4 regions of the Granulosicoccus sp. 3-233 genome follow, and region 2 is predicted to be linked to each of the others. Evidence: predicted binding sites of a transcription regulator. Region 2 holds the regulator's gene; each other region holds the start of a gene.
The links. The regulator FliA, encoded in region 2, starts transcription of late flagellar genes. The targets are predictions, from matches to a motif close to GCTAAAGTTNNNNNNNNNNCNGCCGATA.

Region 1: a site for FliA is predicted at 2,982-3,009, ahead of ACUNV4_RS20715 (methyl-accepting chemotaxis protein). Genes of this name have one in related genera too.
Region 3: a site for FliA is predicted at 5,326-5,353, ahead of ACUNV4_RS23205 (methyl-accepting chemotaxis protein). Genes of this name have one in related genera too.
Region 4: a site for FliA is predicted at 3,012-3,039, ahead of ACUNV4_RS23800 (methyl-accepting chemotaxis protein). Genes of this name have one in related genera too.

What each region holds. Positions count from the first base shown of each region.
Region 1 is NZ_JBQYLE010000008.1:238,728-246,208, forward strand. Features, by position in the region: gene ACUNV4_RS20705 (glycoside hydrolase domain-containing protein) at 1-1,176, opposite strand, end outside; gene ACUNV4_RS20710 (acyl-CoA synthetase) at 1,176-2,873, opposite strand; gene ACUNV4_RS20715 (methyl-accepting chemotaxis protein) at 3,043-5,229, shown strand; gene ACUNV4_RS20720 (hypothetical protein) at 5,252-5,542, opposite strand; gene ACUNV4_RS20725 (Slp family lipoprotein) at 5,915-6,523, shown strand; gene ACUNV4_RS20730 (trypsin-like peptidase domain-containing protein) at 6,934-7,481, shown strand, end outside.
Region 2 is NZ_JBQYLE010000001.1:349,504-356,984, reverse strand. Features, by position in the region: gene ACUNV4_RS01630 (efflux RND transporter permease subunit) at 1-1,329, shown strand, start outside; tRNA gene ACUNV4_RS01625 (tRNA-Glu) at 1,557-1,632, opposite strand; gene ACUNV4_RS01620 (GGDEF domain-containing protein) at 1,721-2,581, opposite strand; gene ACUNV4_RS01615 (DUF4339 domain-containing protein) at 2,717-3,157, opposite strand; gene ACUNV4_RS01610 (RNA polymerase sigma factor FliA) at 3,168-3,896, opposite strand; gene ACUNV4_RS01605 (MinD/ParA family ATP-binding protein) at 3,910-4,833, opposite strand; gene ACUNV4_RS01600 (sigma-54 dependent transcriptional regulator) at 5,067-6,539, opposite strand; gene ACUNV4_RS01595 (flagellar biosynthesis anti-sigma factor FlgM) at 6,986-7,402, shown strand; gene ACUNV4_RS01590 (hypothetical protein) at 7,468-7,481, shown strand, end outside.
Region 3 is NZ_JBQYLE010000010.1:222,268-229,748, forward strand. Features, by position in the region: gene ACUNV4_RS23175 (SDR family oxidoreductase) at 1-163, opposite strand, end outside; gene ACUNV4_RS23180 (ABC transporter substrate-binding protein) at 335-1,567, shown strand; gene ACUNV4_RS23185 (carbohydrate ABC transporter permease) at 1,583-2,458, shown strand; gene ACUNV4_RS23190 (carbohydrate ABC transporter permease) at 2,455-3,279, shown strand; gene ACUNV4_RS23195 (RidA family protein) at 3,305-3,670, shown strand; gene ACUNV4_RS23200 (M81 family metallopeptidase) at 3,813-5,297, shown strand; gene ACUNV4_RS23205 (methyl-accepting chemotaxis protein) at 5,450-7,481, shown strand, end outside.
Region 4 is NZ_JBQYLE010000011.1:69,836-77,316, reverse strand. Features, by position in the region: gene ACUNV4_RS23805 (FG-GAP and VCBS repeat-containing protein) at 1-2,521, shown strand, start outside; gene ACUNV4_RS23800 (methyl-accepting chemotaxis protein) at 3,136-5,346, shown strand; gene ACUNV4_RS23795 (hypothetical protein) at 5,527-5,766, opposite strand; gene ACUNV4_RS23790 (PAS domain-containing protein) at 6,575-7,481, shown strand, end outside.

The sequences.
Region 1 (7,481 bases), on a different contig from region 2:
ATCCGTTTCCGCTTGTGGCACCGGGCCATCAACCTCATCGAACGCGTAGGCGAAGTAGCGTGTATCCAGCCAGTGGTTTTGCCGAACGATCCTGCTCCAGCGGCCGGCCATCTGTGTATAGGCCTGCAGTTGCTGATCGCTGAGTGCCGCCTCGACGATCACGTCATGCTCCTGCGGCCAGGGTGTGCGCCACACGCTCACGGCTGTATCCCGCCCGGTGCCGGTGTATCCTGCTTCCCGACTGAACAGCTGACCATCGAGAATCGGCGCATAGGTGTCCAGGTAGTCCTGCCATTGCGCCGGACCCTGCGGTTCTTCCGGGTTGCGCTCGATGAATACCATGCGGTGCTGATGCGCCATGACCTGGTAGCACTGCGCCATCTCCTGCCAGCGTGTGCTGCTGCGTTCTTCGCCGACGCCCTCCAGTCGATAGGAGCGATAGATCTCGCCAACAGCATCGATGGATGGGCGATGCGGGAGTGTGGCATCGATGACGGTCAACGAAACCTGCAGGTCGAAGGCATCGGAAGACAAGATCTGCTTCGAATCGTTGGCAGACGGTATCAGTCGCAGGTGCTGCTGATAGTCGCCGGGCGTCAGGTCGTCGGGGATGTACATCTCGACCCAGACACTCTGGTTGCGACCGGCACGCGGCAAGGCAATCTGGTCGAACAGAGTGGTTTCTGTCTGAGCGCAGCGGTGCTGTCGGGGGATCAGTGCGTCGGGGTAGGCCGCCGGGTAGGGCAGTACAGCGGTCTTCGGCCCCCAGCGATAGCCACCGTTTCTCACCTGCAGATAGTGCGCCTGATACAGGGACGTCCGAATGGCACTGTCTGCGACGTCCAGCGTGACGTGACTGGTATCGTCACGATCCTCGGTGCGCAGAATCAGCTGAAAGGCAATGGTTTCGTTGCGCGCAACGGTCCAGTGCAGTCTGTCCGGATTGTCGGATCGCAGATCGAAACGGGGGTGTTCCAGGCGACTGATGCCTTGCCGCGTGATACGCGCCATGTCGCTGGCAGCACAGACTGACAAACCCCCCGACGTGCGCAGACAGGATTCGTCCAGCAGTGCGTCAGGTTCATGCAGCAGGCCGGCCACCCCCAGTAGCAGCAGCGGCAGGGCAAGCAGAACCTGACGCCAGCGACGCACTGCAGGGGAGACGACGACCGGCATCAGGGAGCGCTGGCCGCTTTTTCACGCAAGCTGTATTTCTGTATCTTGCCCGTGGAGGTCTTCGGCAGAGGACCGAAGACAACTCGCCTGGGAACCTTGAAATGTGCCATGTGATCGCGACAGTAGGCGATGATGGCCTGCTCGTCAGCACCACCGGCCTGGTGCAGGGTGACGAAGGCGCAGGGGCTCTCCCCCCAGGTCTCGTGCGGCATGGCAACCACGGCGGCTTCCAGAATGGCGGGATGCCGGAACAGTACTTCCTCGATTTCCAGGGTGGAGATGTTTTCGCCACCGCTGATGATGATGTCCTTGGCGCGATCCTTGATCTCGATGTAACCATCATCGTGCATCACCCCGAGATCCCCGCTGTGAAACCAGCCACCCTTGAAGGCTTCAGCGGTGGCGGCGGGATTCTTCAGATAGCCCTTCATGACCGTGTTCCCCCGAATCATCAGTTCGCCGATGGTCTTGCCATCGTTGGGCACGACAGTCATCGTGTCGGCGTGCATGACGGCGGCATTCTCCAGGGTCACATAGTGCACGCCCTGTCTGGCCATCCGGGCGGACCGCTGCTCGGTTGCCAGGCCCTGCCAGTCATCCTGTGGCAGGCAGATGGTTGCCGGGCCGTAAGTCTCCGTCAGGCCGTAGAGGTGGGTGACGTGGAAGCCGATGGCCTCCATGGACTCGATGACCGATGAAGGAGGCGCTGCGCCACCGGTGGCCAGTTCCACCGGCTGACTGGCACGACGATGCAATTCGGCCGGCGAGTTGGCCAGCATGTTCAGCACAATGGGCGCACCGCACATGTGGGTGACATCCTCTGCCTCGATCAGCTGGAAGATCAATGCCGGGTCGACCTTGCGCAGACAGACATGGGTACCCATGGCGGCGGTAACGGCCCAGGTAAAGGTCCAGCCGTCGCAGTGGAACATCGGCAAGGTCCAAAGATAGCGTGATGCATGCGTGACCCCCATGGCCGACATGTTGCCCAGTGCATTCAGATAGGCGCCGCGATGGTGATAGACACAGCCCTTGGGATTGCCGGTGGTGCCGGAGGTGTACAGCAGCGAGATGGCCTGCCACTCATCGATGATGCCCGGCACGGGCTCCGTGTCGGCACCGCTTTGCAGGAAGGATTCGTAATCGGTTTCACCGATCAGCTCGCCACTGTCTGCCAGCACGTCATCGATGTCGATGACTGGTATTGCTTGCTTGAGCAGAGCCAGTGCCTGTTTGACCACCGGCGAGAATTCCCGATCGGTGATCAGCAGCCTGGCTTCGCCGTGCTCCAGGATGAAGGCCAGGGTTGCTGCATCCAGGCGGGTGTTCAGGGAATTCAGGACTGCACCGATCAGCGGCACGGCATTGTGGGCTTCCAGCATCTCCGGAGTGTTACAGGCCATGATGGCGACGCAATCGCCTCGCCCGATGCCGCGCTTGTTCAGTGCGCTGGCCAGCAGGCGGCTGCGCTGCCAGAACTGGGCGTAATTGTAGCGTCGTTCGCCGTGCACGATAGCCAGTTGTTCCGGGCGGACGGTGGCGGCCCGCTGCAGAAAGCTGACCGGCGACAAGGGCTGGTAATTGGCCTTGCTCTGTTCCAGATCCAGCTCGAATATGGACATCTCGACTCCTGCGGTAATGGTGTATGTCGGTATTCCGGCGGCGCGCCGTTCATGCGGCGGCGTCGTACGGACCATCACGATGTTACAACAGATGTCCGGACTCGCCACGCAGTGCCGCTGACGATCGGCTAGCGGACGCAGTTCTCAGATTCGTACCCTCCCGATGCCAGCGCGGGCTCCGATGCTCAAGTGTCGGTCCGAGGCTCCGCTAGGTGTAGTTGGCCGACTACCACATTCCCGCTTGATGAACAGTATTCCGCTAAGGTTCAAGTTTGCCTTGCTGCCAGCCGTGCTCGTTCTGGCGCTTGTCACAACCTGCCTCGCCGTTATCGACAGTATCAGGCTGCAGCGCGAAGATGCCGTGCTGGTGGATGTGGCCGGTCGTCAGCGCATGCTCAACCAGCGCTATGTCAAGGAGGTGCTGGTGGCTGCCTACAGCAATGGCGATGCACGACAGCAGTCTGTCGATGCCAGTGTTCGCAGCCTGGATCTGTTCAATGCCACATTGCTGGCGATTCGTGACGGCGGTGAGCTGGTGGTCAATCCGCTGACCGGTGAAAGGCGGCAGTTGTCGCCCCTGGCTTTGCCGGAGATCGTCGCCCTGCTGGATCGCAACAGAGCGTTGGCCACACAACTGGCCAGTGAAGCGGCAGCTCTGCTGATTGTGTCTTCCCGTGGCGGCACGCCAGATCCGGCAAGGCTACTGCAAGTATCGGCCGAACTGCATGGGCAGGCCAACCGCGTGGTCAAGGAGCTGGTGGCAACGGCGAACGAGAAGATCGAGGCGTTGATACGCACCTGCCTCTGGATCAGCGGTATCGCCGCATTGTTCGGTCTGTTGCTCAGCTGGAGTATCGGCCGCAGTGTCATCGTGCCGGTGATGCGTTGTCGCAAGGCGCTCAAGCGCATGGCCTCCGGTGATCTGTCCCGACCTTACAACATGCGCCGTGGTGATGAGTTCGGTGACATTACCCTGGATCTGGATGTATCGGTACAGGCCATGAGCACTGCTCTGGGCAGTGAGCAGGTGGACTGGGAGGAGGTGGGTACCTTCTTCAGGGATCTGCGTGATGAACTGCAACAGATGAGCGCCATCATCACGCAGTCGCGGGTGCCGATGCTGCTGCTGGGGCAGGATGGTCGAATCACGTTTGCCAACCCTGCTGCGGTGGCCGAACTGAAGGAATTGCATGCACAGGGGCACCTGGCGGAATGCCTGGTCAGCGGCAGTGCACTGGCCAGTGGCGGGGAATCGATGGCGGAGGTGGTACGTCTCGCATCAGATCCGGAGCGGCTTCCTCGTTCGGTTCGGACGGTCGTGGGAACGCAGGTTCTGCAGATGGATATCGAAGCGATCCGGCGAGGTGACAGTGAACAGTCTCTGGCCCTGTTGAGCTGGAAGAACATCACGCTCGATCTTGCCATGCAGCGCGATCTGAGTGCCAAGACAGAGGCGGATGCTCGCTATACCTGTCATCTGAATGATCTGGTGGAGCAGATCAGTGACGTGGTGCAGGCGGCCAGTGCGGGAAATCTCAGTGGCAGCATTGCCGCGAACGAGAACGAATCATTGAATGGCATTGCCGACACCATCAACGAATTTCTGGCCATACTCAACCGGGATTTCATCGCCATTCAGCGGCATGCGGATGAGCTGGTGACACGAGCCATGGAACTCAGAAGCAGTTCCGGTCAGATCGAGAACAGTGCGGGAGAATCCAATACCCAGTGCATGGATGTCGCCGAGAATGCCGAGAGCGTCAGTGGTCTGATGCGCGGCGCATCGGTCACGACCGAAGAGATGAATGCGTCGATCAACGAGATCTCCGCCAACACCAGCCGGGCAGACAGGATGTCAGGCGAGGCCGTGTCCCTGGCCAGCGGTACACACGAGGCGATGCAGCAACTCTTTGCTTCCAGCAATGGCATCGGCAGTGTGCTGAAGATGATCACCTCCATTGCAGAGCAGACCAATCTGCTGGCGCTCAATGCCACGATAGAGGCCGCTCGGGCTGGTGAAGCCGGCAAGGGCTTTGCAGTGGTTGCCAATGAGGTCAAGGAGCTGGCGAAACAGACGGCCAATGCCACCGACGAGATCGGCGAGCGGATCGGCAGCATTCAGGACAATAGCAACTCGGCGGTCAAGGCGATCGCCGGTATCCATGAAATCATCCATGAGATCAGTGAGTATCAGACGACCGTTGCCACGGCCATGTTGCAGCAAAGTGCGGCTTCCAGAGAAATGAGCAAAACGGTGCAGCGTACTGCCGATACCAGCGACACCATGCACATGGGGCTGCAATTGCTTGTGGAGAAGTCACGACATTCTCTTGATACTGCACGCGACAGCCTCGCGGTCAGCGAGGAACTGGAATCACGCGCACGCAGGCTGCAGAGTCTGTTGTCGCGGTATCAGCTGGCAGACAGCTGATACCGCCGTCATCGTTCGCTGACTAGCGAAGTATGGAAAAGCTGATTTCCGGGCGTTTGCCGACGCGAGGAGACAGATTGAGAATGCAGAAAGAGTTGAGATTGACCTGGCGATTGGCTTCGAGGTCGTCCAGTACGGAGCGGGCGAACTGGTCGGCCCATTCCGGTAACTCTCCGAACATGATGAACTGGGAAAATACCAGCGTCAGATCTTCATCATCCGCGCGATCGCCAAACCAGGCCAGGTATGCTTCGCTGAATAATTTGAATTCGCTGATATTGAGTAGGTGCGCTGCTTTCGAAATCGTGTGCATGAGGCGTGTCTCTCTTGGCGATCGTTGTCAGTCAAACTCCAATGGCTACCCAGCCAACGTTGTTACACAAGACACCAGGCAGATAACAGTGGCACGCTACCTGTTGCTTGCGCCGGCGTTGAAGCGATCTCCTTGTCGTTCGACGTCGGGGGGCACGAATCGTTCGATCTACTACAGGACTAACGGCAGCGCCGTGATAGCCCTGACCCTGAAAGTAGCAGTTCTGTAACGGAATGTGTAATCAGACTTTCCGCCGCTTGAAATAATTGCATGAAAAACTGTAAACGAACACAGTTTTCGCTTGTCTGATTCGATAGCAGACAGCATCTTGTTGTATCCATACGCGCATCAATGACCCCGAGAGAACGTTGCATGATCCGAACCGGACTCCGATACCTGATAACGCTGGCAAGTGTCATTGTGCTCAGTGCCTGCGCCATTTCCCAGCCCTCACCACCAGCGGGTGATGCGCCGCTGGCCGGTATCACGGTATCGCAGGCCATCGAGAGTGAGCGCCTGACAGAGCTGGATCAGATCGTTGCGAACCCCGCGACCACTGATGAGCAGCGTGTACGCTGGGGAGGCTCGATTGCCAGTGTGATGAACCGGTCTGACGGAAGCACCCTGCTCGAAATCGTATCCAGGCCGCTCCACAGCGGCGGACGTCCGATTCATGATGATCGCTCGGACGGACGTTTTCTGGCGCTTCTCGACGGTTTTCTGGATCCGGAGATCGTGAAGGTCGGTCGAGACATGACGGTTGTGGGGCGTTTGTCGGGCAAGGCCGCCGGCAAGGTCGGCGAGTCTGATTATCTCTTTCCGGTGGTGCTCATCAGCGATTACCGTTTCTGGAAGCCCGTGGTCACCATACCGCCCGGGCATTTTTCCCATTGGAACCGTTATCCGCCGTTCGGCCACGCTGACCCATTCAGACGCGACTGGCCTTTCGGTTCTCGATTGAACAGGCCGGGCAGACGTTAGCGATCAGGTTTCCTGCTGCTGGTCGCCTGGCGGGCTGCAATCTCAATGAACTGTAATGAAAATCGGCGTCAGAATTCTGGCTTGCTTGACACAAGGGGTTGGCAGGAACTCATGTTCAATCAGTAAGTTGTTGAACAGTCTTGTTTTTATCGTCAGGAACGCGCAGAGGGTTGCGTCATTAATCCGGCATTGATGGCGCGTCCAGTTGCCGGTTGCTGCGATAGACTCCTGCGTAGCCCGATGCAGCGTCTGCCGAGGGCAGCTGTGCGCTGCTGCTGAAGGTCGGCAGAGTGGGCTGGCAGGCCGCAAAGGCCAACTTTGTTGACTACCCCACATTGCAGTCTGTCGTATTGACAATGAAGGTCAACCGTTGAGTTTCATCGTCGATACTTTTATCAGGACTGGCCTCAATGGCCAGCGGAGACCTCTCGATGACCGGTGCCATGACCAGAGCGGGCGCCCTGGCGTGTGTACTGGCCACGATGGCCATTCTCATTCCGGTGGCCCTGGCAGAACGATCAAGTGAAAGCAGCCTGCGCACGATGGGGCAGGCAGGCTGGGACATGCCATTACTGCAACCCCTTGCGTCGCAGCGAGGACACAGTTGTACACAGCCGGATGACGGTACGCTCAGCGCCATTGTGCCGGTTGCCACCGATCATGGCAGTTTCGCCAGCGGTGTGGTGTTCGACATCAATCGTGTGCTGACCGCGGCACATGCGGTGCAGGGCGGGCAGGAATTCTTCGTGCGGGTCGGCGAGGTGTTTCAGCTGGCCGACTTGCTGATGGTCGATCACGTCAATGACCTGGCCGTGCTGGCCGTGGATACTCGCACCATCAATCCGTTGATCATCGCCGGATTCGACCCTGCAGAAGCGCAGACAGTCTGGGCGGCGGGTTACCCGCGTGCGCAGGCGATGATGACCTCCAGTGGAGTTCTGCAGGCGACCCGGGAAGG
Region 2 (7,481 bases):
GACGGTGGAGACACCATCGGCACCATCAACCTGGAATTCATCGACTGGGACCAGCGTCGCAAGGCCGCCGAGATCACCACCGAGCTGCGAGAGGAACTGAGCGACATTGCCGGCATTCGGGTGGAATTCGCAGCCAATGAAGGCGGCCCGGATGGCGGAGGCAAGCCCATCAACATTCAGGTCAGCGCACCGTCGGACAAGATGGACGACACGGTGGATAACTTGCGCCGCATCATGCGTGAGCAGGGAAATTTCGTGGATGTCAGCGACAACCGCGCCCTGCCCGGTGTGGAATGGCGTCTGCAGGTCGATCGTCAGCAGGCGGCTCGTTACGGTGCCGATGTGGCGCTGATCGGCAATGCCATACAGCTGATCACCACCGGAATACGCGTGGCAGGCTATCGACCGGATGACGCAACCGACGAGCTGGACATCCGGGTTCGCTACCCGCTCGATCTGCGCCACCTCGACCAGATCAGCCAGCTTCGCGTCCCCACCTCCCGCGGGATGGTACCGATTTCCAATTTCGTCAGCGTCAGCCCTGCCCCGAAGACCGGCGTCATCAAACGTGCCGACGGTCGCCGCGTCATTACCGTGGAGGCCGACGTTGCCGAAGGCAGCCTGGTTGACACCGAACTGAAGACCCTGCAGGCAACATTGTCGGAACTGTCTCCCGATCCCGAGATCAGGATCGCGTTCAAGGGCGAGGCCGAAGAGCAGCAGGAAACCATGATCTTTCTGATGACCGCCTTTGTCTCCGCCGTTTTCCTGATGACCCTGATTCTGGTCACCCAGTTCAACAGTCTCTATCAGGCGTTTCTGGTTCTGACAGCGATCGTGTTTTCCACCTCTGGCGTGCTGATCGGCCTGATGATCACCGGCCAGACCTTCGGCATCGTCATGGTGGGTATCGGCATCATTGCCCTGGCCGGTATTGTCGTGAACAACAACATCGTGCTGATCGATACCTACAACAGCTATGTGCGACAAGGCGCTCCCGCCATTCAGGCGGCACTGATCACCGGCTCCGTGCGGGCACGACCTGTATTGCTGACAGCCATCACCACCATTCTGGGTCTGATGCCGATGGTACTGGCAATGAATGTCGATCTGATCGATCGCGAGCTGTCGTTCGGCGCACCCTCCACGCAGTGGTGGACGCAATTGTCCAGCGCCATTGCCGGAGGCCTGGCCTTCACGACCCTGCTGACATTGTTTCTGACACCGTGCCTGCTGGTACTGGGAGATCGCGTGGCTTCTCGCCTGTTGCGCAGACGCGCACATCGGCAGCAGGCCCCCCACATCACCTCGATCGAATCATCCACCTGAGAATCCGCCCGTCCAGCTCGGCAGATAGTCGAGCAGACGCAGCGATAAACGCAGAACTTGCAGTAAAGTCGGAATGAATGGGTGGGAATGACAGGGCTCGGACCTTGTACAACAAGGGAGCGGTGTCGGACTCAAGTGCCCATCGAGGAGAAGAGACGCATCATCATCGTTACGCAGATCACTTGATACTTACTGTGATCTGCGAAACATTTCGCAGAAACGAAAGATGGCGTCCCCTAGGGGACTCGAACCCCTGTTACCGCCGTGAAAGGGCGGTGTCCTAGGCCACTAGACGAAGGGGACGCTGTGTTGTCGGCCAGGCCGACGCCTTCGTTAAGCTGCGTATTATACGGATATTTTTTGCTGTGTGTTGTTTCTTGCGAAAATTTTTTCAGGCAACGTCAGGACCCTCTCCTTCACCCGCTTCTTCAGCCGCAACTGCCCGCACCTGATTGGGTCCTGCCCGACGGGCAACGACCAGTGCCTCGCGGGTACGAGACATCAGACTCTGTGCATTGTCCCCGGCAGCCAGCTCCGTGACCCCCGCGCTGGCCGTCAGCACGAACTGCACATTGTCGAAGCTCACGCAGTGGTCCACTGCCTGGCGCAAGCGCTCCGCCAGGATCAGAGCCCCTTCCATATCCGTCTGATTGAGGATGATGCAGAAGGCATCGCTGTCGGTACGAAAGATCAGGTCACTTTGACGCAGCCGCTCAGCCAGCGTCTCCGCCACGGTATGCCAGGCCTCATCGCCCACCTTGGCCCCATGGTCTTCGCTGATCGAATCCAGATGGTCGACGCTCAGCAGCATGATGGACAGTGGTTGTTCCACTCGCCGCACCAGCCGGATCTCGCGCGGCAGCAGCTCATCCAGTGCTCGTTGGTTACGCAGACCGGTGGTGCTGTCGGTCATTGCCTTCATCAGCACTTCAAAATGCTCCAGCGCATTTTCCAGCGGATAGATCAGGCTCTCGACCAGGCGTTCGGCATCGCGCTCGTCACGTGGGGTGAATGCCCGGCTGCGCATCAGGAGGATTTCACCCAGCGAGCGATCACCGAGCTTCAGTTCGAAACGCTGCCGGTACTGACGCGTGAACCCCAGCATGATGTCGGCACCACGGTCTGCAGCGACATACTGCAAGCCGTCGAATTTCACGAAACTCTGACCTTCGGTCAACAGACACTCGAACAGGCGCTCGAGGTCGAGTTTGCGATGCAGCAGAGCATTGAATTCAAGCTGCCTCAGCTGCACGTCAAGGCGTTGCTGGCGCAACGTATCGGATGAGGTTAATGCCGAGTGTTTGGCACTGACAGCGACCATGACAAGCGCTTCACGATTCCAGGGAATCAGAATCTTGCAAACAGCGGACCAAACCGCAGGGACAATCTACCCTGCAATGCCGGTGCTGGCGTTCAAGTACAACACGACACACAAAGCGGCCAGGGTTATTCCCAGCAATGACCAGGGCAGCACACTCTGGGATACCGGTGTGGCGTTGCCCTGCCACTCGTCACGCAGTTGCTGTGGCACGGTATCGGGAATCCTGCGACGCTCAAGCGCCACATCCTTGTCGCTGCGGCGTTCATCCTGCCCGTCCCTGACCTTCAGAAATCGGTTCCAGCCATCGTCGGACTGCAGATTCAGCAGCTCTTCGGGAATCAGTTCCGGCACCTGGGTCACCGGCTCCCACAACTCCCCGTCCCGACTGACTCTGTCAGTGTTGCGAACCCGCCCCAACAGCAGGAAGCGTCCGACTTCATTGGTGGAAAAGGGCCCCTGCACGCGCGAGCCTTTCTGTACATACCATTGGGATTCATCAGCGACCATTTCGACTCACCTACTTCATTGTCCATTCAGTCATGCGTGCCTTCAAGCGAACCAGAGCCTGACCATGGATCTGACAGACTCGGGATTCACTGACTCCCAGAATGTCGCCTATTTCACGAAGATTCAGATCATCATCGTAGTACAGCGACATGACGAGTGCTTCACGTTCAGGTAAGTTCTTGATCGATACAGCCAGCGCTTCACGGAAGGACTGATACTCGACCTGATCGCCCGGACTGGCCTCGGCACTCTGCGGCAGGGCAATGGTTTCACCCGTATGCTCGTCGGGCTGATCAAAACTGAAGATATGGGCGGCGGAGCTTTCGGTCAGTATCAGGTGATAGGCGGACAGCTCGATGCCGAGCTTCTCGGCCACGATGGCAGCCTTGGCTTCTCTACCGCTGGTCTGTTCCACATTTCTCAGTACCTCGGCTGCTTCGCGCGACTTTCGATGAACCGAGCGCGGGGTCCAGTCCGAGCGACGAATCTCATCGAGCATCGCCCCGCGAACCCGGATCCCGGCATACGTCTCGAAGCTGGCACCCTGTGAGGGGTCGTAATGCCTGGCAGCTTCAAGCAGACCGATCATGCCGGCCTGGATCAGATCCTCCGCCTGAACACTGGGTGGCAGACGATTCATCAGATGGAACGCTATTCGCTTCACCAGATTGGCATTGGCTGCAACCAGGCCATCCGGATCGACTGTGGTGACTTCGTTGTACATCGCGTGTGCATTCATACGGACTCTTTTCTCACCGTGTACTGTCGGCGACTTCTATCAGTCGCTCTACAAAAAATTCGATATGCCCGCAGGGCGTCTGTGGTTGCGGCCAGCGAGCAACGCGGGTCGCCAGCTTCCTGAAGGCCAGTGCAGAGGCCGACCGTGGAAACACATCCACCACGGCACTCTGCTGACTGACGGCCTGCTTCAGCTGAGCGTCCAGCGGAATCGACCCGCAATAGTCGAGTAACACATCCAGACAGCGGTCTGTCATGTCGCTCAGCGCGGCATACAGATCCAGACCATGTTGCGAACTCTCTGTCTTGTTGGCCACGACCCGAAAACGGCGCACATGGCAGCATTCGTTCAGGACCCGAACCGTGGAAAAGGCATCCTGCAAGGCAGTCGGTTCGTCGACGACCACCACGATGACTTCACGCACCGCTCGACAGAAGCTCATCACGCTCTCCGACAGGCCTGTGGCAATGTCGATGATCAGCGTATCGGCGCTGGTCGGCAGCTCGCTGAACAGGCCGATCAGACCGGCGTGTTCGACGTGGGTCAGGTGCGCCATCTCCATGGCACCACTTGCGCTGGGGATGACCGAAACACCCCGTGGCCCCTGCAGCACGATGTCGTCCAGGCGACAGCTGCCCGCAAAGACATCACTGAGTGTGTACGCTGGACGCAGATTCAGTAAACGATCGATATTGCCCAGTTCGAAGTCGCCGTCAACCAGCAGGACTTCGTGCTCACTTGCTCCCAATGCAGCTGCCAGATTGACAGCCACGTTCGACTTGCCTACTCCGCCCTTGCCACCGGCAACGGCAATCGTCTGAACCGGACGTCGGTTCAACGACAGTGTTGGAGAGACCGGAAAATTCACCGGGCAATTACCCGTATGGTGGACAAGACTGACATCTACGCTGAGTTCCTCGACTGTCCGTGTCGACATCCCCCCATTCACAGGCGGATGTATCGAAACGGTTTCGAGGTGTCAGGGAGCAAGTCTCGAACCAGCGGATGCCAGCTGGCCGCCAGTGAGCCTATCTGTGGTGGTTGAAACGCCTGTTTTGGGAAGCGTCCCGCAATTTATCTGTGAACCAACCCGAATCAGCCCGGATTCGGCACCACCGTAACGCAGCTTCGGGCACAGCACGCGGGGTCACGTCCTGTGCCCTGTCAGGCTTACGACACTTCTTCAGGTCGCTGAATATTGTATTTACGCATTTTCTCGACCAGCGTGGTTCGCCGGATCTTCAGTCGATTGGCGGCATGCGCAACCACACCGGAGCACTCGTCCAGAGCCTGTTCGATCAGGCTGATCTCGATATCGGTCAGGTGCTGTTTCAGATCGATCCCTTCCCGAGGCAGGCGTGGCTTGTTGTTGAGCGGCACGGCCGGCATGCCGGAGACCATCGGCAAGCCATTGCCACCACTGCCGGAGGCCGGCTCCGACTCTTCCCGACTATCGCTCAGGGCACGGCCATGCGGCGCCATCTTCGGCGGCAGGTCGGCCGCATCCACGACACCGTAGGGATGCAGGATGGTCATGCGCTCCATCAGGTTCGCCAGCTCACGGACATTGCCTGGCCAGTCGTAATTGCACAGGGCCATCATGGCAGCGGGTGTCAAGCGCACCGAGGATTTCTTTTCGTGCTCCAGCCGCGTGATCAGTTCATTGACCAGCAACGGCAGATCTTCCGCGCGGCTGCTCAGTGGTGGCATCTCTATGGGAAAGACATTCAGGCGATAGTACAGATCTTCCCGGAAGCGACCGTCCTCGATCAGCGTTTCCAGGTCGCGGTGTGTCGCGGCGACAATACGCACATCGCTCTTGATACTCTTGTTGCTACCGACCCGCTCGAACGAGCGTTCCTGAATGACGCGCAGCAGCTTCACCTGCATGGTCAATGGCATGTCGCCGATTTCATCCAGGAAAATCGTGCCACCTTCTGCCAGCTCGAAGCGCCCCTGACGGGAGCCCACAGCCCCGGTAAACGAGCCCTTCTCGTGGCCAAACAATTCGCTTTCGAGCAACTCACCCGGAATTGCCCCACAGTTGATGGGGACGAAGGGCTTGTTACGCCGATTGGAATAATAGTGGATGTTGCGAGCCACCACTTCCTTGCCGGTTCCGGATTCACCCAGAATCAGCACGGTTGCCTCGGTGGGCGCAACCTGATCGATCATCTTGCGCACTCGCTGCACGGACCGGCTGTTACCGACCAGTGACCGAAACAGCTCCGGGTTCTGTGTGCCTTCCTTGGCTGGCGCCGTATTGGCAGATCCGCGCACCTTGGAACGATGCAGGATGTCGGACAAGGTGCCGTAACGAATATCCGATTTCAGGCAACCGACGAAATTGCTGTCGATCTCCTCCTGGGAAATGTCAGCTGGCTGATTGCCCAGTAACAGAACCAGGGGCGGGCAGTTCTCTCGACTCGAACGCAGTTTCTCGGCCCATGCCACGATGCCATGAAAGTTGGCCACCAGGATCGAGGAGTAATCCGACAGGTCACCCATGCTTTCCAGCAGCTCCGGAGAACTGAGTGTCCTGGGCTCGTACTCGATGAACTCAAGCTGGTGAGAGAGACGTTGGGCACTATCAGCATCCTGATCGAGGATCAGGATCTTTCGGGTTTCTTTTTTTCCACTCATTTTGACGCTCTCCGCATTGCGGCCGTGTCGAAAGTTAAAAAGGACTCCCAAAGAATAGAAGACAGTTTTCAGAAGACAAAGATTTGACGAGCAAAACACCGGAAAAAGCCGACATTCACTTCGATTGACAACGCCGGCTTTCTGTCACCAATGGCACAATTGATACTGCTTCGCGCTTTGCAAATGAAGTTGATGGCCTGTCGCCAATTATGCGCTGTTACATTGTGACCTGTCCGTGTGTCCCGCCATTTGGGGTTACATAATAAAAAACAGACGCCGATCCTTGGCTTAACCGCTAGATACGGTCAGTACGATCTGTTTCAAGGACAGGATGAACTGCGAAACGGTTTGCTCTGCTGTAATCCGGACGGCAAACATAAAAACAAGAATAATCCGGCCACTTTCTTTCCAGCGAGGGCCAGAGGATTGCGACGAGGACGTACAACATGGCTCTATCCAAGAGCGGCAAGGCGGGAAGTAATGTGACGCAACTGGATGCGATGCGCAAGAAACGTTCAACCAGAGTTACATCGGAGAAGAGTTCAGGCCCTGTAGCAAAGAAGAAACAATCGACCAGTTCGGTGGAGAAGTCGGCGGGCAAGGCTCCAGCGAAGAAGAAGACCGGACCGGTAAAAGCCAAGGCAGCTTCCAAGGTCTCGGACGAAGCAACGGAAAAAGACAAGACCGCTACCGGCGCACAACCGGCTGAGAGCAAGCAGTCCACCCCCGGACCCCGTGTCAGCAATCGCCGTTTCGATACCGAAAAGGTCGAAAGAATCAAGGCCGCGATTGCCGCAGACGAGTACGAAATCGATTATCTGCAGGTTGCCGACAAGTTCATCGAACACGAACGATATGCCTGATCTGCAACTTATCTGCAGCGAACGACTCTGTTGAAGGACTATCCCCGACCTTTGTGGTGACCAAGATGAAATACCAGCG
Region 3 (7,481 bases), on a different contig from region 2:
CGAAACAATGCTGCTCGAGCGAGTCGTCGAGCCTGCTTGCCGCCTCGGGCAGATCACAGACAACCACACTGGCTCCCAGCGACTTGAATCTGCTCACCAGCGCCTGACCCACCCCGCCGGCGGCACCGGTGATGACTACTCTGCGACCTGATAGCTCGAACATGATGGTTGCTGAGACTCCTCGACAATCTGAAAGTAACTTTACAACACAAATAACCTGAAGTCCGGTAGGATTTCCAAAGCGTGAAATTAAATTACGTCTCTGATAGCGATAGCACGCCAGACGGGCGGTCATTGCCTGCCTGGACACCGTAAACAGGATTGGGAGAATTCAATGCACACAGCCTTGCTCCGACAAACCGCCCTGACCTTGACGCTGGCGCTGAGCGCCACACTGGCCAGCGCTGACACCTTGCGAGTCACCGTCGCCGAATACAGCTCGAAAACCGGCCCTTATTTCGAAGAGGCTGCCAACGCCTTCGAACAGGCAAACCCAGACACCACTGTGCAGATAGAAGTCGTCCCCTGGGATGTGCTGTTGCAGAAACTCACCACGGACATATCCGGCAATGCCAATGCGGACCTGTCGATCATCGGCACGCGCTGGTTGCTCGACTTCGTGCAGGAAGGCCTGGCAGCACCACTGGACAGCCATATGGATGAGGCCTTCAAGGAACGCTTCTTCGATGTCTTCCTGTCACCGTCCATCATGGATGGCCAGACCTACGGCCTGCCGGTCGCCGCTTCGGCGCGTGCCATGTACTACAACAAGGATCTGTTCGAACAGGCAGGCATCGAGTCCGTCCCCCAGACCTGGGAAGAACTCGGTGCCGCTGCACGAAAGATCTCCGCACTGGGCGATGATATTGCCGGATTCGGCCTGCAGGGCAAGGAGATAGAAACCGATGTCTATTTCTACTATGCCTTCTGGGCCTATGGCGGACAGCTGATAGACGATGACGGCACGTCGGGACTGGACAGCGAAGCCGCCTACCTGGCCGCTGAAACCTACAAATCGCTGATCGACGCCAATGCCACCCAGCCGGGTGTCACCTCCTACAGTCGGGAAGATGTGCAGAACCTGTTCAAGCAGGGCAAGGTGGGCATGATGATCACCGCGCCGTTTCTGTCAACCCAGCTCAGGGATGAAGCACCCGACTTGCAATATGGTGTGGCGGCCATTCCCGCAGGTCCCGATGGAGACCGCGGCACCTACGGCGTTACCGATTCCATCATCATGTTCGAGAATTCCGAGGTCAAGGACACGGCCTGGAAGTTTCTCGACATGCTCTTCACCACCGAATGGCGCGAGAAGTTCACCGCGGGTGAGGGCTTTCTGCCAGTCAACCAGGAAGTGGCCGCGACTCCCGCCTTTGCCGACAATGCCGATCTGAAGGAATTCACCGCCCTGCTTCCCGACGCTCGCTTTGCACCGGTGATCAGCGGCTGGGAAGAGATCGCGGCCAAGACCTCGGACGCCGTACAGCGCATCTATCTCGGTGAGGCGGATATCAGGCAATCACTCGATGATGCGGCTGCCAGCATCAACGATATTCTCGCTGACTGAGCCAGGATCCGGGCAATGCCACGCAGCAGCAGCCTCGTCCCCTACCTGCTGGTATTGCCCGGTTTTCTGCTGGCCTCGTTCATCATCCTGTGGCCAATCCACCAGCTCGGTGTCATCTCTGTCAGCGAAGTCAATCGTTTCGGCATGCTCAAGGGATTTGCCGGAGCCGCCAATTTCAGCGCCGTTCTGACAGACCCCGAGTTTCTCGGTGCACTGTGGCGAACCCTGATCTGGACGGTCGGCATTGTCGGCGGTACGCTGCTGGTAGCCTTTCCTGTTGCTCTGATTCTCAATCAGGATTTTTACGGTCGCGCCCTGGCGCGCATCATCATCATGTTGCCCTGGGCCATCTCGCTGACGATGACTGCCATTGTCTGGCGCTGGGCACTGAATGGCGAGAGCGGCATGCTCAACTCGGCACTTCGCAGCCTCGGCCTCATTGACAGCAATATACAATGGCTGGCACAGGCGGCAACCGCCTTTCCGGTACAGATAGCCATCGGCATCCTGGTCACCGTGCCATTCACCGTGACGATTTTCCTCGGCGGCCTGTCCTCGATCGCCGACGATCTCTACGAGGCCGCCCGTCTGGAGGGTTCCTCGCACTGGCAGACTTTCCGTCGCATCACCCTGCCCCTGATGGCGCCATTCGTGAATATTGCCATCGTGCTCAACACCATCTACGTCTTCAATTCCTTCCCGATCATCTGGGCCACCACGCAGGGTGGACCGGCAAACTCGACCGACATTCTGGTCACCTATCTGTACAAACTCGGCTTTCGTTTCGGCAAGCTCGGCGAGGCCTCGGCCCTGTCGCTGATGATGTTCGCATTGCTGCTGGCCTTCACCCTGTTGTATGTCTTCATGACCTCCAGGATGACGAAGCGATGAACAGCAAACTCAGACGCAGCATCCTGTCCTGGCTGTTTCTCTCGCCATTGCTGCTGGCCGCCCTGTTTCCCTTTGCCGTGATGCTGATCACGGCCCTCAAACCACGCGAAGAAGTGTTGAACCCTCACTGGTGGCCCACTCGCCTCGCCTGGGAGAATTTCATCGACATGTGGAGTGCAACAGGTTTCGGTCAGGCGCTGTGGAACTCGCTGTATGTCGGCATTCTTTCGACACTGATTGCCATCGCGGCCTCCATCCCCTTTGCCTATGCACTGAATCGCTACCGATTTGCGGCTCGCGGTTTTCTCAGCCGATTTCTACTGGTGTCACAGATGCTCTCGCCGATCGTTCTGGTCATCGGGCTGTTCAGACTCGCCGCCAGTCTTGGCCTGGTGGACAATACCAATGGCGTCGTCTTCATCTACGGTGCCTTCAATATCGCCTTTACCGTGTGGATGCTGCAGAGCTATTTCGCCACCATCCCCAGGGACCTGGAAGAGGCCGCCTGGCTGGAAGGCGCATCGGCAACCCGCGCCCTGATCAAGGTCTTCCTGCCCCTGGCACTGCCTGCCATAGCGGTCACCGCCATCTTCTCTTTCATCAATGCATGGAATGAATTCGTGATCGCCCTGACGCTACTGCGCAGTCAGGAGGTCTATACCCTGCCCATTCAGGTGTTCTCACTGGTGGCCGGACGCTACACCATCGAATGGCATCACGTCATGGCTGCCGCTTTGGTGGCAACCCTGCCTGTCGCAGTTCTGTTCGCCTGGTTGCAACGCTATCTGGTTCGCGGACTGGGCGTCGGCGCAGTCAAATGAACGACAACTCTGGAGAAAACAGTCAATGAAGAAGATCTGCTATGGTGAATCGCACGTCCCATTGTCACCGGCCGTGCGAGCCGGCGACCTGGTATTCATATCCGGGCAGGTACCCGTTGGCGACGATGGCATAGTCGTCAAGGGAGGCATCACGGAGCAGACCGAGCAGGTCATCCGCAACCTCGAATCCGCTCTGGCTCTGGCCGACTGCGCGCTGGATGACGTCATCAAGACCATGGTGTTTCTGCAGGATGCACGAGATTTCGGGCCTTTCAACGCCGTTTACGGCAAGTATTTCGGTACCGACTCTCCCGCTCGGACCACGGCCGAGTCGCGACTGATGATCGACATCAAGGTCGAGATCGAGGCCATTGCCTACAAGCCACTCTGACTCCGGCAGTCCGGCGTGCCATCCGCGCATGTTCATCGTGGCAAGATCGGCGCTCGGCACGTGCCTGAAGCCGGTCATGCCCGTATAAGCCGCAGAATCCAATACCACTCATCTGCAACCAGACGAGAAATCTCTCAGCATCATGCGTGTATTCACGGCATCTCTCGCCACAGAGACCAATACCTTTTCACCGGTTCCCACTGATCGCAGCTCGTTCGAGGAAGCCTTCTACGCCGCTCCTGGCGATCACCCTGATACACCAACCCTGTGCTCCGCTGTCATTCCGGTCCTGCGGCGGCGTGCTGTCAGCGACGGATTCGAGCTTGTCGAAGGCACGGCAGCCTGGGCGGAGCCGGGGGGTTATCTGCGGCTGGATCACTATGAAGCCCTGCGTGACGAGATCCTGCAACAGCTCGAAGCCGCCATGCCGGTGGACTGCGTTGTCCTCGGCCTGCATGGCGCCATGGTGGCACGCGGACTGGATGACTGTGAGGGTGATCTGCTTGCCAGCGTGCGAGACATCGTGGGTGAGCGGGTCATCGTCGCCGCGGAATTCGATCCTCACAGCCATCTGACGCCGAAGCGCGTGGCCGCCCTGGATATTCTGGCGGCCTTTCTCGAATTCCCGCACACCGACTTCGAAGAAAGGGCCGAGCATGTCGTGGATCTCGCCCTGTCCGCTACAAGAGGCGATATCCGCCCGATGATCTCGACCTTCGATTGCCGCATGATCGATGTCTTCCCGACCAGCCAGGAGCCCATGCGCTCATTCATCGACAAGCTCAAATCACTGCAGGCGGCAGATGGCATTCTCTCCCTGTCACTGATTCACGGCTTCATGGCTGCCGACGTACCTTGCATGGGCACACACATGATTGTAGTCAGTGACGACAACAAGGCAGCGGGAGAGAAGTTGGCAAGAGAGCTGGGCCTGCAGGTATTCGGCATGCGAGGGACAACACGCATGACCACCATAGACCTGTCGGAGGCCATCACCCTTTGTCATCGGGCCGAGGCCGAGCCGCCTGGCAGCCAGGGCTCCCTGGTGCTGGCCGATATCTGGGACAACCCGGGAGGCGGTACTGCCGGAGACAACACCTGTCTACTCGGGGCGCTGATAGAGGCGGGTATCAGCAACGCTGGCATCGGTACCATCTGGGACCCACAGGCTGCTGCCATTGCACACGGTGCTGGTGAAGGCTGCGTGCTGGAAATGCGCATCGGGGGCAAGTCACACCACAGCAGCGGCCAGCCACTTGATGGTCTGTTCGAGATCCGACGCCTGGCATCACCCGGCATGCAATCGTTTCGCGGTAGCCAGGTTACGCTCGGCAACTGCGCGGTTTTGCGGCTGCAGGGAACCGAAATCGACATCATAGTCAACACCAATCGCACACAGACGTTCGAACCCGACATCTTTTCGAACCTCGGTATCGATCCGTCGGAGAAATCGATTCTGGTCGTCAAGTCCACGAACCACTTCCGCGCCGGCTTCGAGCCGGTCGCCGCCGATATTCGCTACGTTGCCATCGAGGGTATCTACCCGAACAATCCCACCACCACCGACTACAGGCAGGCACCGCGCAATATCTGGCCGATCGTGAGCGACCCCTTCGCCAATCACTGACGCCTGCCGGAAAGTGAAACGGTTACATCCGAAAGGTTGAAGCCCTGCCGCCGATTTTTCTCCTGACGAGATCGAACCCGCGTATCGGCAGGGATTTGCAAGCACGTGAGTCCAGGTAGTGCGCTGTTGATGGATAACGGTAGGCAAACGCAATGAAGCACCTGACACTGCGATTCAAATTTCTGTTGATTGCAGCCTTGCTCTGCACGCCAGCCACACTGGCTACCTTTCTGCTGTCGAACGTGGCCACCCGCTCCATCCACTTTGCAGAACGGGAAGTCGACGGTGTGCGGTATCTACAGCCGGTGGGTGAACTGCAACAGCTGATAGCCTCCTATGCTCTGGCTCTGCAGAACTCATCCGCAGATGATGAGCCCGCATTGCTCAGACAGCGCGATGCCTTGTCCGCCAGCCTCCAGAAAGCGGAGGAGTTTGCGCAAGATCTGCATCCGAGCCTGAGCTCAGCACCAACCCTGCCGGCCCTGCGCCAAGCTCTGGAAACATTCATCGCGCTCCCTCCGGGTACGGACCTGTCTGGTGAGGGCCATGCTCTGGCAGACCTGAATGAAGCTCTCCACCTGCAGATCCACTGGATTGCCGACCAATCGAACCTGATACTCGATCCGGAACTCGATTCCTACAACCTGATGGATTCGGTGGTTCTCAACCTTCCCGAGCTGTTGTACTCGCTGAACAATTTCAGAATCACCGCCATCTCTCAGGAGGCCTCCAGCAAGCAAAAGACCTTGCTGTATGAGCTCTTCAGCATCCGGAAAACCATGGAAGAGGCCATGGAAACACTCTCTCACGCCATCGAACACAATTCAGGCCTGGTCGCTCCGCTCCAAGGGCCAGCCGAGCAATTCGCAGAAGCACTCGAGAACGCACTGGTCTACGCAGACGCACTACTGACGGAAACCACACCCGCAACGCAGGAAACAGCCCAGGCGACGCTATCCACCGCGTTGACGCTCGGCTTCAAACTGGAACAGCTGGGCTACCAGGAGTTGCAGACAGTCCTGCAGAATCGAATCGACAAGGACACCAGCGACCGATCTCTCATGCTGGCACTGGTCTTCGGTACGGCACTGACAGGCATGCTGTTCACCTTTCTGGTTGGCCGAGGAATACTGCGCGCCATCGAACAGGCTCGCTCCATGGCGACCGCCATCGCCGAGGACCGCCTCGACAGCGAAGTCAACATTGTCCATCGCGACGAATCCGGTCAATTGCTGGCATCACTGGATACCATGCAGCAGAAGCTCAGGAAACGCATCTCGGAAGAACGAGCGTTGCTCTTGCATAACGGACGTCTGAAACAGGCGCTGGAAAGTGTTTCCAGCGTGGTACTGGTCGCTGACAGAAAGAACCGGATCATCTACTGCAACAATGCGGGCACTCGGTACTTTCGCAAATACGAAACGGCGCTGTCTGTCGAACTGGCCGGCTTTTCCAGCGACTCACTGATGGGCCAGCCGATCGATCTGTTGTGCCCCGGCGAATTGCAGCCAACACTCACCGGTGGGGGCAATGCCAGCTGCGTCAAGCTCGACAAGCTCATTGGCGGACGCAGCATGCGCCTCTTTGCAAATCCGATGTTCGACGAACAGATGGAGCACCTGGGAACGGTCATGGAAATCTACGATCGCACGGAGAAGGCGCGTATCGAATCAGCTGTCAACAACGATGTCTATGCAATCGTACAGGCGGCCTTGCTCGGCAATCTGTCAGAGCGTATCGACAGCACTGACAAACCCGAGTTTCTGGTCCCCATCTACGACGGCATCAACGACATGCTCGATATCTGCAATCTCGTCATTGGCAGTACCGGGCAGCTGTTCGACCGCATGGCAGATGGCGATTTCAGTCACTCGGTGAGCATTCCCGATTCGGTGCAATTGCACGGAGCCTTCGGGCAACTGCAACGTGATGCCGACAAGACGGTGGCGCAACTGACACGCATGATCTCCGGTATCCGCAACGATGCCCTGGTCATCGGCAAATGCACCAGTACGGTGATCGGCGTCAATGCCAGGCTCGAGGACCAGGCCATGGCAGCGTCGAATACAGCCAGCAGCGTGTCCTCCGGCTCCACCAGTATTTCCGAGAATGTGGACACCATTGCCGGTGCCGCCGAGGAGCTGAATGCCAGCATTCGGGAAATAGCCCGAAACTCCGAACAAT
Region 4 (7,481 bases), on a different contig from region 2:
CGCGCAGGCAGAGGGTGGGAATGTTGCCATGGCGTGGAGAGACCTGCAGTCTCAGCGCATTGGCCTCCAGGTATTCTCACCATCAACAGATAGCTGGACTGGCACTGTTCTGAGCATCGAGACCGCAAGAGGGCGGCCACAGTTGATCTGGGATGGGGTTTCACTGAATGTATTTTATGTCCACAGCCGCAGTGGCCTGTTGAAGCACAGCATCATCCGCACCGATCCGACACCACAATTCGAAATATCACAAACCGTCATGCCACTGGTGTCAGTCAAAGATGACGATTTCGATGTCATCGTGTTCAATCAGCGGTTTCATGTTGCGGCTCGCCATGACGCCGGTGGTGGACCGACCAGACTGTTCTACACGGTTGCGCGCTCGCAATTTGGCCAACCGTCGAGTTGGGCGAGTTTTTCCGACACCACCATCGTCGCACGCGGACGCCCCGAGATTGCCTTTGTAAACGACAACATTTTTGTCATCGGTGTTGGCGAAGATGGGAGGGTGCGGTATTCCCGCAAGGACCCTAATTCACGCGGTAATGAACTGACGGGTGCCGCATTGGCTGACAGGTGGCTGCAAGCCGGGCGGCTCGTTGACCGAACAAGCGGTTTCAGAAGCATCGATACTGTTTCCTTCAATAGCGATATCTACCTGGCCGGTATTCGAGAGCCGAGCGATGATGCAGGAACAACGGACTCGAGTCACATCATGAATTTCAGTCGTGCCGCGATGAAGAATTTCCTTGTTTCACGCCTCGGTATCCGGCTACTTTGGGGCGAATCTGGCGCCGGAATATCAGCGGCAATACCTGGTGGCTTTGCCAACTTCAAGGTGGGACCAAGCCAACACCCATTCCTGCCAGAATCAGGCGAGATTCCACTTCTTGGTGACGTTACCGGGGATGGTATGGATGACTTAATCAAGTTTTCCCAGGAAAAGATCAACGATCAGGATGGTCCAGCACCCGTCCATGTTGCTTCCGCTACTGCCGCGAGCGTGTTCTCAGCCCCGCAACGATGGCACCGCTTCTTTTCACTCAAGGGTGAAATACCCCTGGTTGGGGATTTCAATGGCGATGGGAAGGATGACATTGTGACATTCGTGCAGTCTGCGCAGAAGAACGCGGATGGCACGCCCATCGGTCCTGCCCCTGTCTGGGTATCGCTATCTGACGGATCTCAGTTCGGACGCAGCCGTGTCTGGCACAAGTTCTTCTCCCTTGAAGGGGAAACACCCATGGTGGGGGACTTCAACGGCGACGGCAAGGACGACATCGCAACCTTTGTTCAATCAGCACAGAAGGATGCAGCCGGTACACCGATCGGCCCGGCACCTGTCTGGGTAGCATTGTCCGATGGCACGAAATTCCTGAACAGCCGCGTTTGGCACAGGTTCTTTTCACTCAAGGGAGAAATTCCGCTCATTGGTGACTTCAACGGAGATGACAGAGACGATATCGCAACGTTTGTACAGAAGCGCCAAAACAAGTCCGATGGCTCCATACTCGGCAATGCACCCGTTTGGGTGTCCCTGTCCGATGGCAGGCAATTCAGCGGTAGTCGTGTCTGGCATACGTTCTTCTCGCTGAAAGGGGAAGTTCCACGAATCGGTGATCTGAATGCAGACGGGCTTGACGACATCGTGACCTTTGTCAACGACCAGCCGAAAAATCAACAACACAAACAGAACGTGTATGTTGCATTCTCGAATGGCTCCAGATTCGAGCGATCAACCATTCATCTCAGTAACTTTGGATCAGAATCTCAACTACCGTTGATTGGCAGCACCAGCGGACAGCGATTGAGCGCCTTCACAGACAAACCCGATGATGTAGACAAGCTGATACCCGCAGTGGTCGCGTTCTCCGAAAACGCTTCCGTTCAAATAGCTCGAAGCCTTGGCAACACGACAATGCCTTCTGGTGCACCGTGGGAAAACTACAAGTGGTTTACCGAGAAAGGCATAGGTACAGCGATGTTCCCGACGTGGATCTGGAACGGATCAAAGCCGTGTTTGGCGGGCAACCACCGATTCGTGTTGCTAGGAGCATCCGGAAGCGGTGGTGGCTCGGTTACGAACCATTCCGTTCGGATGGGGGGGCGTGAAGGACACGTCTTGCAGGAAGTGGGGCACTCGATCTTCGCCAATTGCTTCCGTGAAAACAATGATGTGTTCAATCAGTGGAAGGCCATCTTTCAAACTGAAGTATTGAACGGCCAGCCCGGGTTCAACTCAAATGCCATGCTGATGTGTCCCGGGTCGGGTGTTGCCGTCAACATAGACATCTTGCAGTTCCTGGATTGCAGGGACCCGGAGCACTACTTCCTTGGCTTCATGGTGCGCTATCGAGTAGAACCCGAGCGGTTTCGTCAGCTGATAGCTGCGACCAACGAGCCACTGTTAACGGAAAAGTACAATTGGCTGAAAGTGAACTGGTTTGAAGGCACTGAATTTGCCGACGGCATAGCTGCAAATGCAAACTTCGCGGAGGTCGGCGTCAAGTTACTACCATGAGCTGTTCGTATCTTGCTCACTCGGTAATGTCCCTGGTCTTGTCCACCACTACGAGCTGAGCCAGCTGAATGAAGGCGATCGTGTGCTGCTCCCCTTGAGTCTGCTCTTGGCCAGGATCGTCACTTACAGAATGTCACAGCACGTACAATGCAGCTCAGGCACCGTGCTGCCTTCTTCGTTCTGCTTGAGGATTGTCATGATCAGCCTGAGAGCAAGTCGAAACTTGCGCATCGAATCCTCCGGCGACAAATGTGCAAGAAATTTACTTATGAGCCCAGCAGTATTGGGGAGGGTTGCACAGGCACGCTGTTCTGAGATTGGTAGAGATCATTCAATTCGGCTTTCTGCAGTGAAATTGGTCCAAAGTGGCGTGTCTTGGTAGAGCCCTTGATTCGGTGTAAGGATCATTTGCGAGTCGATGATTCGATCGACAATTGTGAGAGGTTTCAACCTGCTGAGACCAGCGATTTTCAGGTAGAAATTACAATCATCTAATGATCGTTCCAGAGTTGACGCTACCGAGATAATGAACGCTCATTCCATGGGCCGGGCTATCGATTTGTTGGCTCTGGCCGTGGATACACTAACGCTTCGCCAGTTCACATAAACCTTACATGTTCAAGCACCTGTCCATATCGGTAAAAGCCCTGCTGGCTCCCCTGTTTTCGAGCTTCATGATCGCTCTGGTGGTTGCCGTTTTCTATTCCAGTTACAAGACGGCAGAAGACAAGGCGGATGCTGTCGCAACGGTGCTGGCACACGATGGACGTGTCCGTGAACTGTCGGCTCAGATTGAATTGACACAGGCACTGTTGGGCAGATACAGCAGCTGGATGCAAACGGGCACGGAAATCGATGACTCTCTAGGCGGTATGGCTGGTCTTGTTGCCAATATTGACCGCATCAACCAGGCACTTTCTGCTATCGAGTCTGAGTTTCAGGACAATGGCACAGAGGCGATCGGTGTCCTTCGAAACAGCTTTGATGAATACAGCAAGGTCTTCATGAAGACCGCTGAAGTCATCGAGTCCAATCCCTACATATCAACCAACGTGTTGATCAGCAGTTATCCGGCATATGATGATCTGTTGCAACGCGCCATCGAGCTTGAGCGCATTGTCACTGACAACCTCTACACACTGGAAGAGACGGCCATCGCTCTGAAGCAGAAAGCATTGATTACCGTAATCGGTGTGTCCGTGTTTGCCTTCGTGGCATCGCTGCTGGTTGGCTTGCTGTTTGGAAGGACCATCGTCGTACCGATGAAGAAACTGTCCCATATCATCGGCCGTCTGGCAAAAGGCGACTACGAAGTGCCCATCAGCGGCCCGCACAATCTTGATGAGGTCGGTGTCATGGCCCTGGCCGTTGAGCATCTCAAAGAACAATTGCAGGAAAAGAGACAGCTTGAAGAGGCCAGCCATGCCGCGAAGAACAGTGAACGCATCAGGCATGCATTAGGCAGCGCCAATACCAATTTGCTCGTCACCGATGAGAACGGTGATGCCATCTTTGTCAACCAGTCGATGAAGGGCTTGTTGGACGATCTTGCCGATCATCTGCCAAAACTACCGCTCTCGAAAGTGTCGGAAAGTCATGATGGGCTGAATCTGGCGATGCTGCTGAACGATCTGACGCTGGCAGATCTTCTGACTTCGCCCAAGATCAGCCAGTCCGAATTGCAACTGGGCAAGTGGTCACTGCTTCAGATCATCAGTCCCGTCTACGACGGCAACGATCAGCAGATCGGGTTGGTATTCGAGTGGATAGACCTCACTCAACAGAAGACGAAAGAAGCGCAGCTCCAGGAAGCCAATGCACGGGAACTCGTTCAGGCCGAGCAGCTTCGCGCTGGTGCCAATGATCTGTTGCGTGTGGTAGATGCGGCGCTCAAGGGTGATCTGACCCAGCGGGTTGCAAGCCAGGGCAATGAAGCGATGAACCTGATCGGATCAGCACTGGATCGCTTTTTTACCTCTTTGGCCGACAACGTTCGTGAGATATCGATCAATGCGAACGAGCTGACTGATTTTTCTGAAGACTTTGACGTTCTGAACACACAAATGCATGACCTGGCCAAGGATTCCTTTCAACAGATCGGAGAGGTGTCGAGCGCGTCCCACGAGATCAGCAGCAACATCAGCAGTGTCACTGTGGCTGTGACGCAGATGGACGCCTCCATTCGTGAGATTGCCAGGAACTCGGAACAAGCGACTGTTGTGGCAGACGATGCGGTGAACATTGCGCAATCGGCTGACAAGCTGATGCGTCAGCTGAGCGCCTCCTCGGAGGGCATCGGGGCCATGATCAAGGTGATCACCTCGATCGCGGAACAGACCAACCTGTTGGCACTCAACGCCACCATCGAGGCGGCTCGGGCAGGCGATGCAGGGAAGGGCTTTGCGGTTGTCGCCAATGAAGTGAAGGAGCTCGCCAAGGAAACGGCTAACGCAACCGATGAGATAAGGCGTAGAATCAATACCATTCAGCAGGACAGTGATGGCGCGGTGGCCGCAATCACCGAGATCAGTGAAATCATCGTCAGCATCAGCTGCTTGCAGGGACAGATCGCTGCGGGCATTCAGGAACAGAAGCAGGCAACACAGGGCATCAGCCAATCAGCGGTTCAAACCGATACACGTGCCGCTGACATCATCGAGAACCTGGCGACAATATCCGCTGTCTCAGAACACTCCCTGGCCGGAACGGTTCGTTCACAAGAGCGCGCTTCGAGGTTGAAAAGCATGGCGGGATCGATGCATACCCTGGTCTCACAGTTCACGATCAATCAAGCCCCTGTCGACCCATTGGAAAAAGTCGCCTGAGGTGCACTGCTCACTGTGCCCATGACATCATGATCCGGATTGTTCAAGCCTCTCTTTCGGTGAAACCGTCCAGTTCGAGTAGCGGGAAGAGAGAGCCGAGTGTACGGCTGTGCCCTGTCATGCCATTGCATCGTGTACTTCGCTGAAGACCATTGGGAATGCTGGACTCCCAATCCCCTGTCAGCTGGCCGGGTAGCGGTTTTCGAACAATGCGTGCTTTCGCTCGTTTGCTTCCATGCTGGAGGCGCCGCTGATGGTGAGTTCATAGGTTCTCCAATGCAGTTGACCTGCCAGGCGTTCTATCCACCGGAAAACCTCCATACGTCGACATTCCAGACTGTGCCGGGTACAGAAAACAGAAAAATGCAGATCGCCGGCTTGAGCCGTGATTCGAAGGTAGCAAACAGTGCGCCTATTCATGATGCACTAAATCTCATTGACATTCCTTGCCGGAAAATGATTGCGACACCATTGTCTCGCGTTGCACCCCTCCAATCCATTGTCGTGAAATTCATGCTCGATCGCTGCCAGTGCGATTTCCGAGAGTGCATCCACGCTATTTGCTGTGGCTAGAAGCGAGAGGTTTCTGCCACATGATTGTTATTTGCCGAACAGCCTGTAGTGACCTTGCGTTGACGGGATGCGGCTGGGTGAAATGGAATTGATCAGCATGAGGCTTCCCAGCCGTTACAAGCATACGTGTCATCGTGTCGTGTTGGATATGACCGGTAAAATGCCTGCCTTTTTCTGACCTATTGGTGATGGCACTGTCGATTGACGACTGTTCAGTATCGACTCGTCATGACCCGATGATTTATTGACAGGGTCATGCATGCACACTCTGATAATACAATTATGGATAATCAAGGCAAGCATGAATATTTGCTAGAGCCTGCTCGCCATCCCGATGGCGAGATTGAGGCTGTCACCCTCTTTATAACCTGTGGCAATGATGTTCCGAACACCTTGTGGGTATGATGAGACAAGGATAGGAAAAACAGCCAATTCTGATGGAAAATAGCGCACAGAGATCGGGCATTTCAGTCAGTGTTCAGGCTGCACCGCGATCCCTATAGCGTGATCATCAAGTGTGATTCCCTGACCTTCTCCTGGCCTGTCGCAGCGGACCATTCGCCATGAGCCCTATGGCCGGACTCTCGCATTGCAGCTTGCTTGGTCGTTGGCATGAGGAGTACAGGCCAGAAACGTTGAAATCAGGGTGCGTTCCATGAGGCAGTCTCCCCAGGGTGAGGTAGAACGGATCGCCGCACTGGAGAGCCTTGATGTGCTCGACACCTCACCTGAACCGGCATTTGATGAACTTGTTCAGGCAGCGGCCTTGCTCTGCGATGTACCTGTCTCCGTTGTTTCCTTGATTGATGCCGATCGTCAATGGTTCAAGGCCAGTGTAGGGTTGCACGAGATCAGCGAAACCTCACGTGACACTGCGTTCTGCAATCACACGATTCTCGGCGATGGCATTCTCGAGGTGGTCGACGCCACGCAGGATCCCCGGTTCTCCAACAGTCCATTGGTCACTGGGCAACCTCATATACGCTTCTATGCGGGGGTTCCCCTGACAATGGATGATGGAGCTCGCGTCGGTACGTTATGCGTGATTGATCACGCACCCCGGCAACTGAGCTCCCGACAGAAACACATTCTGCAGCACCTGTCCAGAGCAGTCGTACTTGCGCTCAACGCCAGGCGAGCTGCGTATGAGCTTGTCCAGAGTCAAAGTCGATACCAGGCACTGAGTGACTTGTCGCCGCTTGAGGTGTTCTCCACCAACGGTCAGGGTGATTGCACGTACGTAAACGAGCGTTGGCAGTCGATTTTCGGCATCGAAGAGCAGGATGCTCTGGGAAGCGGATGGTGTGGTGCAATTCACCCTGATGACCGGGAGGAGATCGTCAATCGATGGCAGGCAAACACGTCCCAAAGGACTTGTTTTGATATGGAGTTTCGACTTCGGCATGACAACGGCGATGTGCTGACTGTACGGGGGGTTTCACGACCCGTTCTGACGGACAACGGGGAGGTATCAGGCCATATCGGCTCCGTGGAAGATGTCAGTGAACGCGTGCAGGCCCACCGGGCACTGCAGGATGAGCATCGGCGCCTTGAGGCCGTTA